2 regions of the Paenibacillus sp. JT31N7 genome follow, and region 2 is predicted to be linked to the other one. Evidence: predicted binding sites of a transcription regulator. Region 2 holds the regulator's gene; the other holds the start of a gene.
The links. Region 2 encodes Rex, which represses fermentation and respiration genes when NADH is low (regulators of the CRP and FNR family bind a similar motif). Its sites were predicted from a motif close to TTGTGAAATATTTCACAA; they were not measured.
Positions count from the first base shown of each region.

Region 1: AC58P5_RS11770 (cytochrome ubiquinol oxidase subunit I) is a predicted target of Rex. The motif match lies at 1,005-1,022, and genes of this name have one in related genera.

Region 1 covers NZ_JCAUAT010000002.1:324,617-332,203, forward strand. Annotated here, with positions in the region: gene AC58P5_RS11765 (hypothetical protein) at 1-647, shown strand, start outside; gene AC58P5_RS11770 (cytochrome ubiquinol oxidase subunit I) at 1,257-2,612, shown strand; gene AC58P5_RS11775 (cytochrome d ubiquinol oxidase subunit II) at 2,609-3,634, shown strand; gene cydS (cytochrome bd oxidase small subunit CydS family protein) at 3,642-3,776, shown strand; gene AC58P5_RS11785 (Gfo/Idh/MocA family protein) at 4,331-5,425, opposite strand; gene AC58P5_RS11790 (AraC family transcriptional regulator) at 5,632-6,501, shown strand; gene AC58P5_RS11795 (response regulator transcription factor) at 7,013-7,587, opposite strand, start outside.
Region 2 covers NZ_JCAUAT010000003.1:260,162-267,748, reverse strand. Annotated here, with positions in the region: gene AC58P5_RS15825 (hypothetical protein) at 1-223, opposite strand, end outside; gene AC58P5_RS15820 (cell wall elongation regulator TseB-like domain-containing protein) at 355-858, opposite strand; gene AC58P5_RS15815 (amidohydrolase) at 887-2,185, opposite strand; gene AC58P5_RS15810 (DUF47 domain-containing protein) at 2,426-3,055, shown strand; gene AC58P5_RS15805 (inorganic phosphate transporter) at 3,079-4,092, shown strand; gene AC58P5_RS15800 (redox-sensing transcriptional repressor Rex) at 4,189-4,812, opposite strand; gene dinG (ATP-dependent DNA helicase DinG) at 4,799-7,587, opposite strand, start outside.

The DNA.
Region 1 (7,587 bases), on a different contig from region 2:
ACAAGCAGCAGCACTGCATCCATCCTTCCTATTTGAAGGAAATGCAGGCGGCGAACTACGGGCAGAGGCAGTGGTCCTCCAGCGAAAACGGCACCGAAGCCGAAGCTCCGGAAGGAGACGAGACTGCCGGGAATGCGGAGCCTGCAGGTGAAGTTCCGGCGGATGCGGCTGGTGAGACTACGTCTGCCGCCATCCCGCAGAAGCAGCCTGCCGCAGAGTCGACGCTGGCGTCACAGACGGAGGCCGCGCCCGGGCAAACCGCTCCGGCCGATCCGGACAAGCCCGCTGCCACTGACGCAGCCGCCGACGCGCCTAAGGCGAAGGCCAAGAAAGAAAAAGCGCCCAAGCTTCAGCTTCCGGAAGAAAAAGTGAAGATGACCGCTACGGTACAGGATTTCACGACGGTTCCCAATCATTTTTCCGATAACGACGATGAGGTCATCATTTACGAGAATGTGACCATTATGGAGCCGGAAACGGATATCGGCACCGCCTGGTCCAGCCACAGCGCGACGATCAAGAAGCTGGAGCTCGAAGTCGGCGATACGATCACGTTCGAGGCCAAAATCGTGGCCAAGAAGCTGACCCGCTATCCCGTGCCTTACAAAATCAACAACCCCGCTAAAATCCAGAAAGAGCAGGACTAGCTGCCCCGCCCGGCTTGTTGAGGGGATGCGGTTTGCGGATATGCGGGGTGCGGGGTACAGTTAGTCCCGGGCCGCGGCTTTTTGCGGGTTGCGGTTTGTTCCTGGTTCGAACGGCAGATTGGTACACGTCCTCCAAGACTTTGTTCCGGGTTCGCATAAGCCTTGTAATATGAGCCGGTCAGTTCCCTATTCCCGGATTTCCACTTTAAGCGCCTCTTTTAACCGAAGGCCGCACAAGATCCATTCACTGTAAAGGCTCCGTCCAGTCGCACGTTTCCCGTGCTTCCGGATGGAGCTTCTTTTTTTCGTGACCCGTCAACATTTCGTCAACCTTTCTTCACCGTTTACTCACAGATATTGTGAAAATAATCACAGCTAAGTGTGTAAGATAAATTAGAAGGATTTGATTTAAGTAATCCAGGGTCTCGTTTTACAATTCATTTCCGGGGCGGTGAAGGCATGAACCCGTTTAAACGGCAGGAGAAACGGCTGATGATTCTCATGTTCGTCGTAGCCGCCGTTATGCTGCTTTCCTTTCTGCGCAGGCTGTTTGCATGACCTTACACGTTTACAAAGAACAAGAATATCCCAGGGGGAGTTGGTGCCATCATGTTTCATTATGATCCTGTGCTGTACAGCCGCATACTCACCGAAGTCACGCTCGCGTTCCACATTATTTTCGCCACTATCGGTGTCGGCGTGCCGGTCATGATCGCTCTGGCCGAATGGACGGGCATCCGCAAGAACGACCGGTACTACACACTGCTGGCCCGCCGCTGGGCGCGCGGCTTTGTCATCACGGTCGCCATCGGCGTCGTGACCGGAACGGCTATCGGTCTCCAGTTGAGCCTGCTGTGGCCGAGCTTTATGGAAATCGCCGGACAGGCTATCGCGCTGCCGCTATTTCTGGAGACGTTCGCGTTCTTCGTCGAAGCGATTTTTCTCGGCATTTATTTGTATACCTGGGACCGGTTCAAACCGAAACGGCATCTGATGCTGCTCATCCCGGTCGCCATCGGGTCTTCCGCCTCGGCCTTTTTCATTACGACCGTGAACGCGTTTATGAACACGCCGCAGGGTTTTACGCTGGAAAACGGCAAAATCACGAACGTGGACCCCATCGCGGCCATGTTCAATCCGGCGACGCCCACGAAAGTCTCCCACGTCCTCGCATCGGCTTACATGACGTGCGCGTTCATTCTTGCGGCCATAGCGGCCTTCTCGCTGCTGCGCCGCAAAGGTGACCGGCTTTACGCCAAGAAGGCGCTCAAGCTTACGATGAGCGCAGGACTTGTATTCGCGCTGGCAACGGCCGCGATCGGCGACCTCTCGGGCAAGTTCCTCGCGGCTTATCAGCCCGAGAAGCTGGCCGCGGCCGAATGGCATTTCGAGACGCAGACCAAAGCTCCGCTGGTGTTCGGCGGAATTTTGACAGAGGACAGAGAAATCAAATACGGGCTGAAAATCCCGTACGCCCTGAGCATTCTCGCCGGCAGCAATCCCGGTTTTGAAGTCAAAGGGCTGGATCAGATTCCCGACGAGCTGGAGCCTCCGCTCTATGTGCACTACTTCTTCGACGGCATGGTCACCATTGGGATGTTCACCATCGTGATCGCGGCTCTCTATCTGTGGCTCAGCCGCAGCAAACGCGCCTCGAAGCCGGCTCCGCGCTGGCTGCTCCGGGTGATCGTCGCCTGCGGACCGCTCTCCATGCTCGGCATCTGGCTCGGCTGGTTCTATGCCGAGGTAGGCCGGCAGCCGTGGATTCTCCGCGGCTACATGAAAGTGGCCGAAGCCGCCACGACGTCGGCTCATGTGGACAAGATGCTGCTCCTGTTCTGTCTGCTGTATCTCGTCCTGGGGCTGACCGCGATAAAAGTGCTGTCCAAACTGTTCAAAAACAACGACGTTGCGGATGAATTGATCGCATTCGGCGTTTTCGAGAAAAGGGGGCCGCTGGAATGAATCTGGAACTGCTCGGCATCACCGTTCTGTGGGTGTTTCTGTTCGGCTACCTGATCGTCGCTTCCATTGACTTCGGAGCCGGTTTTTTCAGCTACTATTCCGTCATTACGGGCAGCAAAAATAGTACGCACCGCATCATTGAGCGCTATCTTTCTCCCGTCTGGGAAGTTACCAACGTGTTTCTTGTCTTTTTCTACATCGGCTTAGTCGGATTCTTTCCGGAAACCGCCCGCTATTACGGCACGGCGCTGCTCGTCCCCGGGTCCCTGGCGCTCATTCTTCTCGCTTTGCGTGGTTCCTACTACGCCTTCAGCACGTACGGGTCCAAAGACAACCGTTGGTACATGCTGATCTACGGAGCCACCGGACTGCTGATCCCCGCCGCTTTATCGACCGTGCTGGCCATTTCGGAAGGCGGCCTGATCGTGGAAACCGCCGGCCAAATCACGCTGGACTGGAGCGCTCTCCTGGGCAGCGTCTATACCTGGTCGGTCGTGCTGCTCGCTATCGTCAGCGTGCTGTACATCTCCGCCATGTTCCTGGCCTACTATGCGCATAAGGCGAAGGACACGGCCGCTTTCGAAATTGTACGCGGGTATGCGCTTTTCTGGAGCGTTCCGACCATTCTGGTCAGCGTGCTCGTCTTTTTCGCGATCTCCCGGCACAACCCCGAACATTTTACAAGAATGCTCGATCTCGCCTGGATGTTCGTCATCTCGTTTCTTTGCTTCCTGATTGCCGTCTACGCCGTCTGGAAAAAAAGATATCTGGGCCTCGGCTTCACCTTCGTCCTGCTTCAGTTCGCCTTTGCCTTTTTCGGGTACGGAGCCTCCCATCTGCCTTACATTCTGTATCCGTACATCACGATTCATGAAAATTTCACCAATCCCGCCATGGGCACGGCGCTTATTGTTGCTTTTATCGCCGGCCTGCTGATCCTCATTCCTTCGCTTGTTCTGCTGATGAGACTGTTCCTGTTTGATGCGGGCTATGTTCAAGGAAACCGGGATAAGAAAGGATGATGCTGCCGTGGAACATGTTATGATCATGTATGCTCCTCCGATTGTCGTTGCGCTCTCCCTGCTCTTCTTGTTTCTGTGGGCGCCCCGCACCAAAGATGTCACCGACGAGACGGAAGGCGATCGTCAGCAGCGTATGCGCTGAACCTTCTCTGCTCTTGTCCGGCCGTTCGGCCATACCAGTCCTATAAATAGCGATAAGAAAGGCGATTCCGTAAGAGAGTCGCCTTTTTTTATTTTACCTGCCGCTTACATGGTGATAATTTGCAGAAAACGATCATAAACTAGTATGTAAGAATAGATTTCCGGAAGGAGGTGCCGACTATATGTACTACGAAGAAGATCGCGAACCGTTTGAAGACGGTGCAGCCGCCGACGAGCAGGAAGAATAAATCCTTCACAAACGTCCTCCTAGAACTCAACTCCCCGTTTTTTCAGGCTCTTAGTTAAAACTCTCTCCCTGATTTCATTGTGCATGTCCGCGCCTTTCTGTCTCCATGTCTCCATGCCAACCAAGCCCGCCGTGATCAGTTTCTTCAACCGATGGCCTAACAAATTCGGCCTTCTGCTATCCTTCCTTCCAGACGGCAAAAAAGCCCGTTCTCCGCTAACGGAAACGAGCTTATTTTTGTTGGACAGTTTAAGAAAAATCCGCCCCGTAAACGAGGCGGACTTCTTTGTTTTAGCAGACTCCGGCCGCTATTCCTTCTCTTCGTTCAGGTAAATCGCTTTGCCGGTTTTCGCCGATTCGTAGATGGCTTCGAGAATCTCCGATACGACAAGCGCCTGTTCCGGTGTAACCACCGGCTCTTTGTCGTTTTCGATCGCGTCGATCCACATGCGCATCTCAAGGTCGGGCGCATTCTCGGACGCCCCCTCGTAGAAAGCGACGCCTCCGCTGGAAAGCTCGATGTTCTGCGTGTACAGTCGGCTGTTTTTCTCGCCGTTAATGCGCAGGCCGTCCTTCATGTCGGCTCCGCCTTCGGTTCCGCTCAGCGTACATTTCGCTTCGTCGACTTCAAGGGTGTTCAGCGCCCAGCTGGATTCGAGAAGGATGGTCGCTCCGTTTTCCATCGTGATCATGCCGAAAGCGGAATCTTCCACCGTGAACTTCGCCGGGTCCCAAGGTCCCCATGCATTCGCGGCGTTTGCCCGGTGAGAGAGCTTGTGGTACGAAGTGCCGAGCACAACCTTCGGTTTGTAGTTGTCCATCATCCACAACGTAAGGTCGAGCGCGTGAGTCCCGATATCGATGAGCGGGCCCCCGCCCTGCTTTTCTTCATCCAGGAATACGCCCCAAGTCGGAACGGCCCGGCGGCGGATAGCGTGTGCTTTGGCGAAGTAAACTTCCCCAAGCTCGCCGTCTTCGCAAAGCTTTTTCAAATACTGGGAATCGGAACGGAAACGGTTGTTATAACCGATCGTCAGTTTCTTGCCGGTCCGCTTCGCGGCGTCCACCATGCGGCGGGCGTCCACGGACGTTTTAGCCATCGGCTTTTCACACATGACGTGTTTGCCGGCTTCCAGTGCATCGATGGTAATGTCCGCGTGAGAATCGTTCGGTGTGCAGACATGAACTATATCAAGGGAGGAATCTTTCAGCAGTTCACGGTAATCTTGGTAAACGCAAGCATCGCCGGAACCGTATTGTTCCTTGGCTTTTTCCGCCCGTTCGATGACAATATCGCAGAATGCGACCAATTCAACGTTAGGCAGTTTCGCCAGACTCGGCAGGTGTTTGCCGTTTGCAATCCCTCCGCATCCGATAATTCCGATCCGGTACTTTTGTGACATTGCAGTTCCTCCTTCAAATGGGTAAACATGGGTATGTAACTAACAATCAGACAGGATGGCGGCGAAATGTACGCGCGTTCTAAAATTTAGCGGCTTCCCCTGCCTGCTCGATCGTACTACAATAAAGTATAGAAGATACCTCGCCAAAATAAAATCACAGATATGGCGATACTTATATGCGATTTTGTCATTCGGGGGCAGAGCTGGTGGAAATCTATAACGAACAGATTAATTATGAAAACCCTTTTTTGTCCATGCGGGTCTTTCAGGCCCGTCGTGACGATGAGCAAACGAGCCCGTGGCATTACCATAAGGAAGTCGAAATGCTCGCCATTGTGGAAGGGGAACTCGACGTTTACCTTGAAAATGAAAGAGTAAGCCTGAGCGCCGGGGACGTCGTCCTCATCGGTTCCTCCGAGCTCCACCGGGACCGTTCGTCGGCAGACACCACACTCGTCTATTATGTGTTCCAGTTCGATCTGGAGCATTACTTTGACGAAAGCGGAATTGCTTATTTGCGCTATTTTTCGGAGACCCAGTCCGCGCTGAGCAAGCTGAATTATATTTTCCGGGAAAATACCGCTATCCGTGACGAGGTATTTGCTTGCATCCGCAACATTTACACCGAGTACGCCGGCAAAAAAGTCGGTTATGAAATCGCCATCTCCATCCTGGTGAAACAGATCGTGCTCTCTCTGCTCCGCAGCGACGAGAAGCGCCTGCTCGATTACGGCAACAGCGCCGATCTGATCCGCCTGAAGCCGGTTTTCGAGTACATCGACCGGAATATCGACGGCAAAGTTTACGTGGATGAAGCAAGCAAAGCGGCCAACATTTCCTACTACTATTTTGTGAAATATTTCAAAAAAGTACTCGGCATTTCTTTCCTCGATTACGTGAATTTCAAAAAAATCAAAAAAGCCGAAAAAATCCTGCTGACTCAGGACATAAGCGTCGCCCAGGTCGGCGAACAGATCGGCATGCCGAACATGGCTCACTTCTACAAAACCTTCAAGAAAATCAATCACTGCTCGCCTCATGAGTTCCGTAAAAAGATGCTGGAGTGGAACCGGTAAGGCGGATATGGGCTTTCAGGCGGGCAAGCCATGGTTGCTCACCGTCATGCTGAAGCAACGCAGAACGAGAGCTCGCTTGGTGCGGCTGGTACTAGCCCAGGCGTTTGGGAGCTTGCCGGGCGACCTAACGGAACCGCACAAGTCAAGCTTGCGTCTCTGCACTTACCGGCCGGCCCCGCGCGCGTCTACGCCTCCCGGCAGCGGGGCTGCCTCATGCCACGCTCTCCTGCGCTCTCCTGCGCTCTGCGGCTGCGACACTCGGCTGGACCCGCCGCTTTCAACCAGCCGTATCCGCGGGCCGGCAGAACCGCGGCATTAGCGGTCAAGTGCAGCGCGCCGCAGACAAACCGAAGAAAGGCAGGCCCGCATCGGGACCTGCCTTTCTTTTTGCTGCGCCGCCGTGCGGAACAGCCCCGGCAACAGCCCGGGGCTTTCCGTATCGGCCGTGCCCATCGCCTCGCTCGCACGGCGCGATCTCGTTACCGGCGGCACTCAGCCGCACCGGTCCCGTTTACACCTTGCGGCCCTGATGGGCAACGAGCTTGTACCCCACGCCGCGGATGGATTCGATCTGAACCGACTGCTGGTTCATCTCCAGCTTCTTGCGCAGCGAGCTTACATGAACATCCACCGTCCGCTGGCCTCCGATATAATCGAAGCCCCAGACGATGTTCATCAGGTCATCCCGCGTAATCACGACTCCGGGGCGCTGCACGAGATAGAGCAGCACCTCGAACTCCTTCGGGCGCAGCGGGATAGATTCTTCCCCGAGATAGACTTCGTACTTCTCGGGGAAAATTTGCAGATCGCCGACCGCAATCACCTTGTCGGTCGATTTCTTGCCGTCGCCGCCGGGCTCGTCCGCATGCGTGCGGCGCAGAACCGCCGCCACCCGCGCCAGAAGCTCGGCGACGCCGAACGGCTTCGTAATGTAATCGTCCGCGCCGTGCTTCAGCCCCTGCACGACTTCTTCCTCGGCATTACGGGCCGTCAGAATCACCACAGGCGTCGCATTGCCCTTTTGCCGCAGTTTGGACAGCACCTCAAACCCGTTCAGCCCAGGAAGCATAATGTCCAAAATGATCA
Region 2 (7,587 bases):
CGTACACTTCTCTTAAGCTGGTGTCTGGTTTGAGAGACAGACGGATCGAAACTTCTTTATCATTATATGTGACCTGGGATTGCTCAACCCCCGGTGTTTCTTTCACGATATTGCCTAGCGGTTTTCCGATGGCGTAGGTCTGATAAGCGAACCAGCCGCCAAAAAGAAAAAAAGCGGTGATGACGACACTTAACAGGATGGGCAAGAGACGTATTTTACGCAACTTACGTCCCCCTTTCTATACTATTCGTATTTAGCAAATGCTATACGAGTAGTATATCACAGTCCATAACCCGTGGGCAAAAAAAACGGTGGAGTCTTTGACAAATTAACGAAATAAGCGAAAAGCCCACCCTATTGAAGGCTGAGCTTAAACGTATCTTCTAATGCACCCGTCTTTAAATTATAATAATCGTAGAACGCCCGGTCCTGTTCGTCTTTATAAAAGACTTCCCAGACATACTTCCCCTTGAATTCGCCGGCGTTTACACGCAGAATATCCAGCTTGGGGTTTTTCTTAGCCATAATCCCGCGCACGGCTTCTTCCGTTATGTTCTCGGCCGTCATTTCGGTATGAATCTCATCGATGGCCAGACCGGTCCCGTCCTGCTTGAGCGGCACCCAGACGATCAGCCCGTTGCCGAGCTTGTCCTCCCCGTAAACGACTTCATAGGAACGGGCTCCATGGAAAGCTTCGACCCGGTTAGCCTTGATCATCGTCGTTTTCTCGTAAGCCGCCTGTACAGCCCGGGAATTTGTCTCCCAGTAGTTCGCCTGGACGTTCACGTAAAAACGGTTAATGCCGAACCCCGATGTCAGTACGACAAACAGCCCGATCCAAATGGCTTTTTTAAGCATTCCGTTCTCTCCTTCCTCCTGTTGAAGACTAACTGCTCGTCAAACGGGCGAAGCACGATTCGAATTCCCGTTTAATCTTCTCTTCGTCAAGCGTCAGGCATTCGCGGCCGCGTACGATCCAACTGCCGTCCACGCACACATCTACCACATCATGGGCGGATGCCGAGTAGACGATATGGGAAACATAGTCCGTACGAGGCAGAAAATGAGGCTGGTCGATATCCAGCGCGATAAAATCGGCTTTCATGCCCGGCTGGAGCGTACCGACATCGTCAAGCCAGATGGAGCGTGCGCCCATCGATGTGCCCATGCTTAATGCCGCAGCGGCCGGTACGGCGGTCGGATCGCCGGTTACGCCTTTGTGGATTAGGGCGGCAAGCCGCATTTCCTCGAACATGTCGAGGTTATTGTTGCTCGCGGCACCGTCCGTGCCGAGGGACACGTTTATGCCGGCTTTGAGCAGATCGGGCACTCGGGCAACACCGCTGGCAAGCTTCAGGTTGCTCCCCGGATTATGCGAAACCCCGACGTTGTATTTGGCAAGAACGGCGATCTCTTCGTCCGTCAGGTGAACGCCGTGCGCAACGAGGGTCGGTCTCGTGAAAACACCCAGTTTTTCCAGATGCTCGACAGGCCGTGCGCCATACTGCTCCGCGTTGGCTTCGACTTCTTTTAACGTCTCGGACATATGAGTATGAATAGGCAGGTTCAAATCGTGTGCGGCCTGCACAAAACGTTCAATGTAATCCGGCGGGCATGTGTAAGGAGCGTGCGGAGCCATCATCGTCGTAATCCGGCCGTTCGCGGCACCGTTCCAGTCCTTGGCGAAAGCGACCGCTTCCCGGAGCTTGGCTTCCTGAACGTCGGCCGGACACAGCCCGATGACACCGCGGGTCAAGCGTGCCCGCATACCCGAATCGGATACGGCTTGGGCCACTTCGTTCATATGGTCGTACATGTCGACAAATGTCGTCGTTCCGCCCTTGATCATTTCAAGGATGGCCAGAAGCGTTCCGTAGCGCACGTCCTGCGCCGTGAATTTGCCTTCCATCGGCCACATTTTCTCCTCCAGCCATACCTGGAGGGCCAAATCGTCTCCATAGCCGCGCAGCAAAGTCATAGCCGCATGGCCGTGCGTATTGACGAGACCGGGCATGTAGAGCTTGCGGTCCCCGCGGATGACTTCGTCGTACGTTTCCAGCGGATGCGGCGCATCCTTTCCTATATATGTAAGCTGATTTCCTTCCATGACCATACAGCCTTCAATTACGGGTGCGGCTGCGTCCCCTGTTACGAACAAGCCGTTTATAATAATCGTTTTTTTCATCCGATAGCCCTCATTCCGTATAAAGTGCCGAAATCGGCAGTTATTCTTATCTTTTCAATGTACAACGTCACTTGTTTAAAATCAAGCCGAGCAAACAATTGAAAAAACGCTCAACCAGTGATTGCTTTCTGGGGAAATGTTATGATATTTTTAAGTTTGTGAGTTTAAGCTACAAAATTCTACATACATTAAACTTAACTTCACGGAATCTTTACAATCGAATCACTAGGAGGAACCGTAATGGCATCGCTTTTTAGCAGTAAAAGAGGAGACGTCGATTTTTTAAACCTGCTCATACGGGCGGCAGAAAACACACTCCATGCATCCCAGATGTTCAGAAACGCGATGATGGGAGATAAAATTCCGGAAAACTTTTTCCAGATGATCAAAGACATCGAGAGCAAAGGCGATCAGATCACCCACGAAATCTTTAAAGAGCTGAACAAAGTCTTTATCACTCCGCTCGACCGTGAAGATATTATGGAGCTGGCTTCCAAGCTCGACGACGTACTGGACGGCATTGAAGCGACAGCAGCACGTTTTGACTATCTCAACATCAGCCAGACGGACAAGGTTATGCAGGAATTCTCCGCCGTGATCGTGTCCAGCTGCCAACATATGCTCGATGCCTTCAAGCTTCTTTCCAAAAAGAAGTACATGCAGATCCCACAACATACGGTTGAAATCAATGCGCTTGAAAACGAAGCCGACCGCCTGATGCGCGAAGGCATCCGTGAAATTTTTATCACCAAACGCGATCCTTACGAAGATTTCAAGCTCAAAGAACTATATGAACGTCTCGAACAGACCACCGATGCATGTGAAGACGTTGCCAATATCTTGGAAAGCGTCGTGCTGCGCTACTCGTAAGCCCAGCAGTTTAGGAGGATTTCATGACGACAACAGTTCTTATTACCTTGATTGCAATCGTTTTTCTCGCCCTTGCCTTTGACTTCATTAACGGTTTCCACGATACGGCAAACGCGGTAGCGACTTCGATCTCTACGCGTGCGATGAGCCCGAAAGTGGCCATTATCTCCGCCGCCTGTCTGAACTTCGTCGGTGCCCTGTATTCTTCGGAGGTGGCCAAGACGATCGGCAGCGGGATCGCGGATCCGACCAAGATCAACCACGGTGAATTTATCGTCATCGCGGCTCTGCTGTCCGCCATTATCTGGAACCTGGCTACCTGGTATTATGCCATTCCTTCCTCTTCCTCCCACACCCTGATCGGATCCATTGTCGGAGCCGTGCTGGCCGGAGCGGGAGCCGACTTCGTCAAATGGAGCGGTCTCGGCAAGATCGTGCTGATTCTGGTGCTGTCGCCGATTGTCGCATTTGTGGCCGGGTACATCATCATGACCATCATCAAATACCTGGTCATCCTGACGGGCAACAAATCCCGTTCGAAGCTAAACCGCGTATTTAAGTTCTTCCAGATCCTGTCCGCCTGGCTGCTGTCCTTCTCCCACGGGGGAAATGACGCTCAGAAAGCGATGGGTATTATCGTATTCGGACTCGTCGCTGCCGGAGCCCAGACAACCATGGACGTGCCGTTGTGGGTGAAAATCGCGGCTGCGACCGCAATGGGCCTCGGTACTTCGATCGGAGGATGGAAGATCATCAAGACCATCTCCAAAAACTTGATCAAAATCGAGCCGATCAACGGTTTCGCTTCGGATTTGACGTCCTCCATCGTGATTCAGACTTCCACGCATATGGGGATGCCGCTTTCGACCACTCACGTGATTTCCTCCGCGATCATCGGTTCGGGTTCCGTACTCCGGTTTCATGAGGTGAAATGGGGTACCGTAACGCGCATGATCATCACTTGGATCATTACGATTCCGATCAGCATCATCCTGTCTTATGTGCTGTACACCGTGTTGTTTAAGTTCTTCGTATAAAAATGAACAGTGAGTTCCATAAAAAAACCGCCATACGGCCCTAAAACGGGTCCTTATAGCGGTTTTTCTGGTTTTCAAGGCCAAACCCTCCATTGTTTATTCAGGAAGATAATAGGCCAGGCTCTGGAGATCTGCCGTAAAGTCCGCATGATGCACACGGATTTCTTCGGGAACTTTCAGAATGGACGGAGCGAAGTTCAGAATCGCTTCGATGCCCGACTTCACGAATTGGTTGGCGACATTTTGCGCTTCCGGAGCCGGAACGGTGATGATGCCGATTCGAATGCGGGAATCCCGGATAACATCGGCCAGATGCTCCATGGGCTGAACGCTCATGTTATTGATGACCTGGCCGATCTTGTCCGGCGACGAATCGAAAATCGCCGTTATTTTCATCTGTTCCCGCAAATAGATGTTATAGTTGCACAGCGCCCGGCCCAGATTACCGGCTCCCACGAGGGCAACCGGTATTTGGCGGTCGAGCTTCAGAATCTGACGGATCTTCTCGATAAGATAGGTCACATCGTAACCGATCCCCTTCTTTCCGAATTCGCCGAAGTAAGCCAAATCTTTGCGGATCTGTGCCGGGTTAAGATTCAGCTTCTGTCCCAGATCCTGGGACGAAACCGTTAAGACGTTTTTTTTCGAAAGCTCATTAAGAAAACGAAGATAGATCGGCAGCCGTTTTACGACAGCCTCTGATATTTTAGGTGACTTCAAGCGAGTTCTCTCCCATCCATTCCTGAATTCTCGGTACGATGCGCTCTACCGGCATATGTTCAATCTTCGGTCCCGGCAGGGAGTAGAGAAAGTGCTTGCCGTACTGCGTCTCAATGACACGCGTATCGTAGATCAGCACAATGCCTTTGTCCGAAGCCCTGCGTACGAGCCGGCCGAAGCCCTGCTTGAATCGGATGACGGCTTGAGGTACCGACAGTTTCATGAACGGGTTCTGATTCCGTTTTTTCAGGTTTTCGCTCTTCGCTTCAACCAGCGGATGGTTCGGCGGCTGGAAAGGCAGCCGTACGATAGCCAGACAAGTCAAGGCTTCTCCCGGAATGTCCACCCCTTCCCAGAACGAGCTCGTGCCGAGCAGAACGCACGCTTTATGCTCTTGGAAGAGCCGGGTCAGCTTGCTGCGGTTGCCGGTGTCCACCCCTTGACCGAGCACATGAATGCCGTGGGGGCGAAGATTTTCTTTCAGAACCGCGTGGGCCTGCTTCAGCATCCGATTCGAAGTGAACAGCACGAGCATCCTCCCTCGTGTGGCCACGGCCACTTCGGAAAGGGACTCCGTCAGCGCTTTGAGAAATTCCTCTTCGCCGCTGCGGCCCCGGATCATCGGAAAGTCCCGCGGTATGCAGACAAGAGCCTGCTGCCGGTACTGGAACGGGGACGGAAGCTGAACGGTTTTCAGCTTCGGATTCTCCTCTTCTTCGGTCGGCAGTTTCAGCCCCAGCTGATCCGCCGAATACTGGAACGATTTATTGACCGACAGCGTGGCCGAAGTAAGAATAACACTCTCCTTGTTATCAAAGAAATGTTCGCGGATAAGCGGACTTACGTCCATCGGCACGGAGATCAGGTTGATCGAACGGCTTTTGTTGTACGTCCCCGCTTCTACCCAATAAACGAAATTATCGTCCGCCATCTTCATAAAGAAGCGGAGCGTCTCCTTCGCTGCCTGTAATTCCTTAGCCACGCCGCCGAGGTCGGTTACGAAGCTCTGGACGTCGTATTCTTCCTGGACTTCTTTCAAATCCTGCGCGAGCGAATCCACGGATTTATACACATCTTGAATATGCTGTTCCAAAATCTCCTCGAGATCCGTGAAATCGCTCCAATTCGGAGGAAGCGAGTCTTTTTTCAGACGCATCACCAGGGAACCGGGATCGATTTGACCGGGCTCGGAATTCGTCTGGAGCAGCTCGTAAAACTTTTCACAGAGTAAATCCCAAGCTTCCTTAATCAGGAGTGTTTTCGGGAAAAGGTTGTCGATTCCGTTCATCCAGGTAGCCGCCCGGTAATCGTCGTCATACCGTTGAAGCTTCGTGCGGAGCGCCGGCAGCTGCCCGTTCCGGCTGTCCTTGAACAGCCAGAGAAGCTGGTTCGTCAGTCCCAGGTAATGAAGCTCTTTGCCCAGATGCTTGCTTGCCACTTCTTCGAAATGGTGAGCCTCGTCCAGGACGAGATGCTTATAAGCCGGCAGCACCCGGTTCTCGGCCTTCATATCGGTAAACAGCAGCGAGTGGTTCGTAATGACAACGTCCGAATTGTTGGCGTCATGGCGCGCACGGTGATAAAAGCATTTTTTGAACCACGGGCAGTGCCGGTTCTGACACGATTCCGCATCGCTGGACACGGTATGCCAGAAAGCGGCCCCTTTGTTCCCGAAGTGCAGCTCCTCTTCGTCGCCAGTCTGCGTCTGGCTCAGCCAGACTACCATCTGGGCGGCCGTAATGGCGTCCTCCTTGCCCGTATCGAACTCCTGCATGGAAATGCGGTTTTCGAACTTGCGGAGACATAAGTAGTGGCTGCGGCCTTTGAGGACCGATGCTTTAAAATTTACCGGGAAAATGTCGTGAAGCAGCGGAATATCCCGCTCCCGGAGCTGCTCCTGCAGATTGATCGTATGCGTGCTGACGACCACCTTCTCGTCATGCTTAATCCCGTAATACAGGGACGGGATCAAATAGCCAAGCGATTTGCCCGTGCCCGTACCTGCTTCGATCATGAGATGCCGGTCGTTCTGAAAGGCTTCCTCAATTTCATGAATCATGATTTCCTGGGCTTCGCGGCTTTCGAAATGCTCGAACTTCGCTTTCAGCGCTTCTTTTACCCCATCGTAAACGTCTTCAAAAGAGTCGCTCAGCTCCAGCACATCGTTCTCGTCGCGTATCGGGTCTTCGTCCCCCCAGTCCTGCACGTTCAGCGCGAACTGGCGGTAATACTGATGAATCGATTGGTCCAAAGGGGTCTGCTGTTCCTTAAACCGGGCGATTTCCGACATAAACCAGCCGAGGTCGCTCGTCTCGGCCGGCAAGATTTGAGCCAGCCGCTGAACCGTCAGCAAAGGCAGGGACAACAGCCTGTCCAGACTCATCGTCCAGATCTCCGCCGTAACGTCCGCATCGCTGTCTGCCTGGTGAGGCCGCTCATGCTCGATGCCGAAGGCTGAAGCCACCATGCCGAGCTGGTAAGTCGGAAGAGAAGGAAACACAATTCTCAGCATGTCGATCGTGTCCAGGACGCGCCCGGTAAAATCGGGGTAGCCCGTTTTTCGCAGGGCCCGCTGTAAAAAACCGAGATCGAACGATGCGTGATGGGCCACGAGAACGCAGTCAAAAAGCAGCGGATACATCTCGGCCATAATATCGTCTAGCTTCGGGGCATGCTCCACCATCTCGTCGGTAATGCCCGTAAGCTCCGTAATCGAAGAAGGTATACTGATCCCCGGATTTACCAGGGAAGTATACCTGTCGGTTACTTCCATAT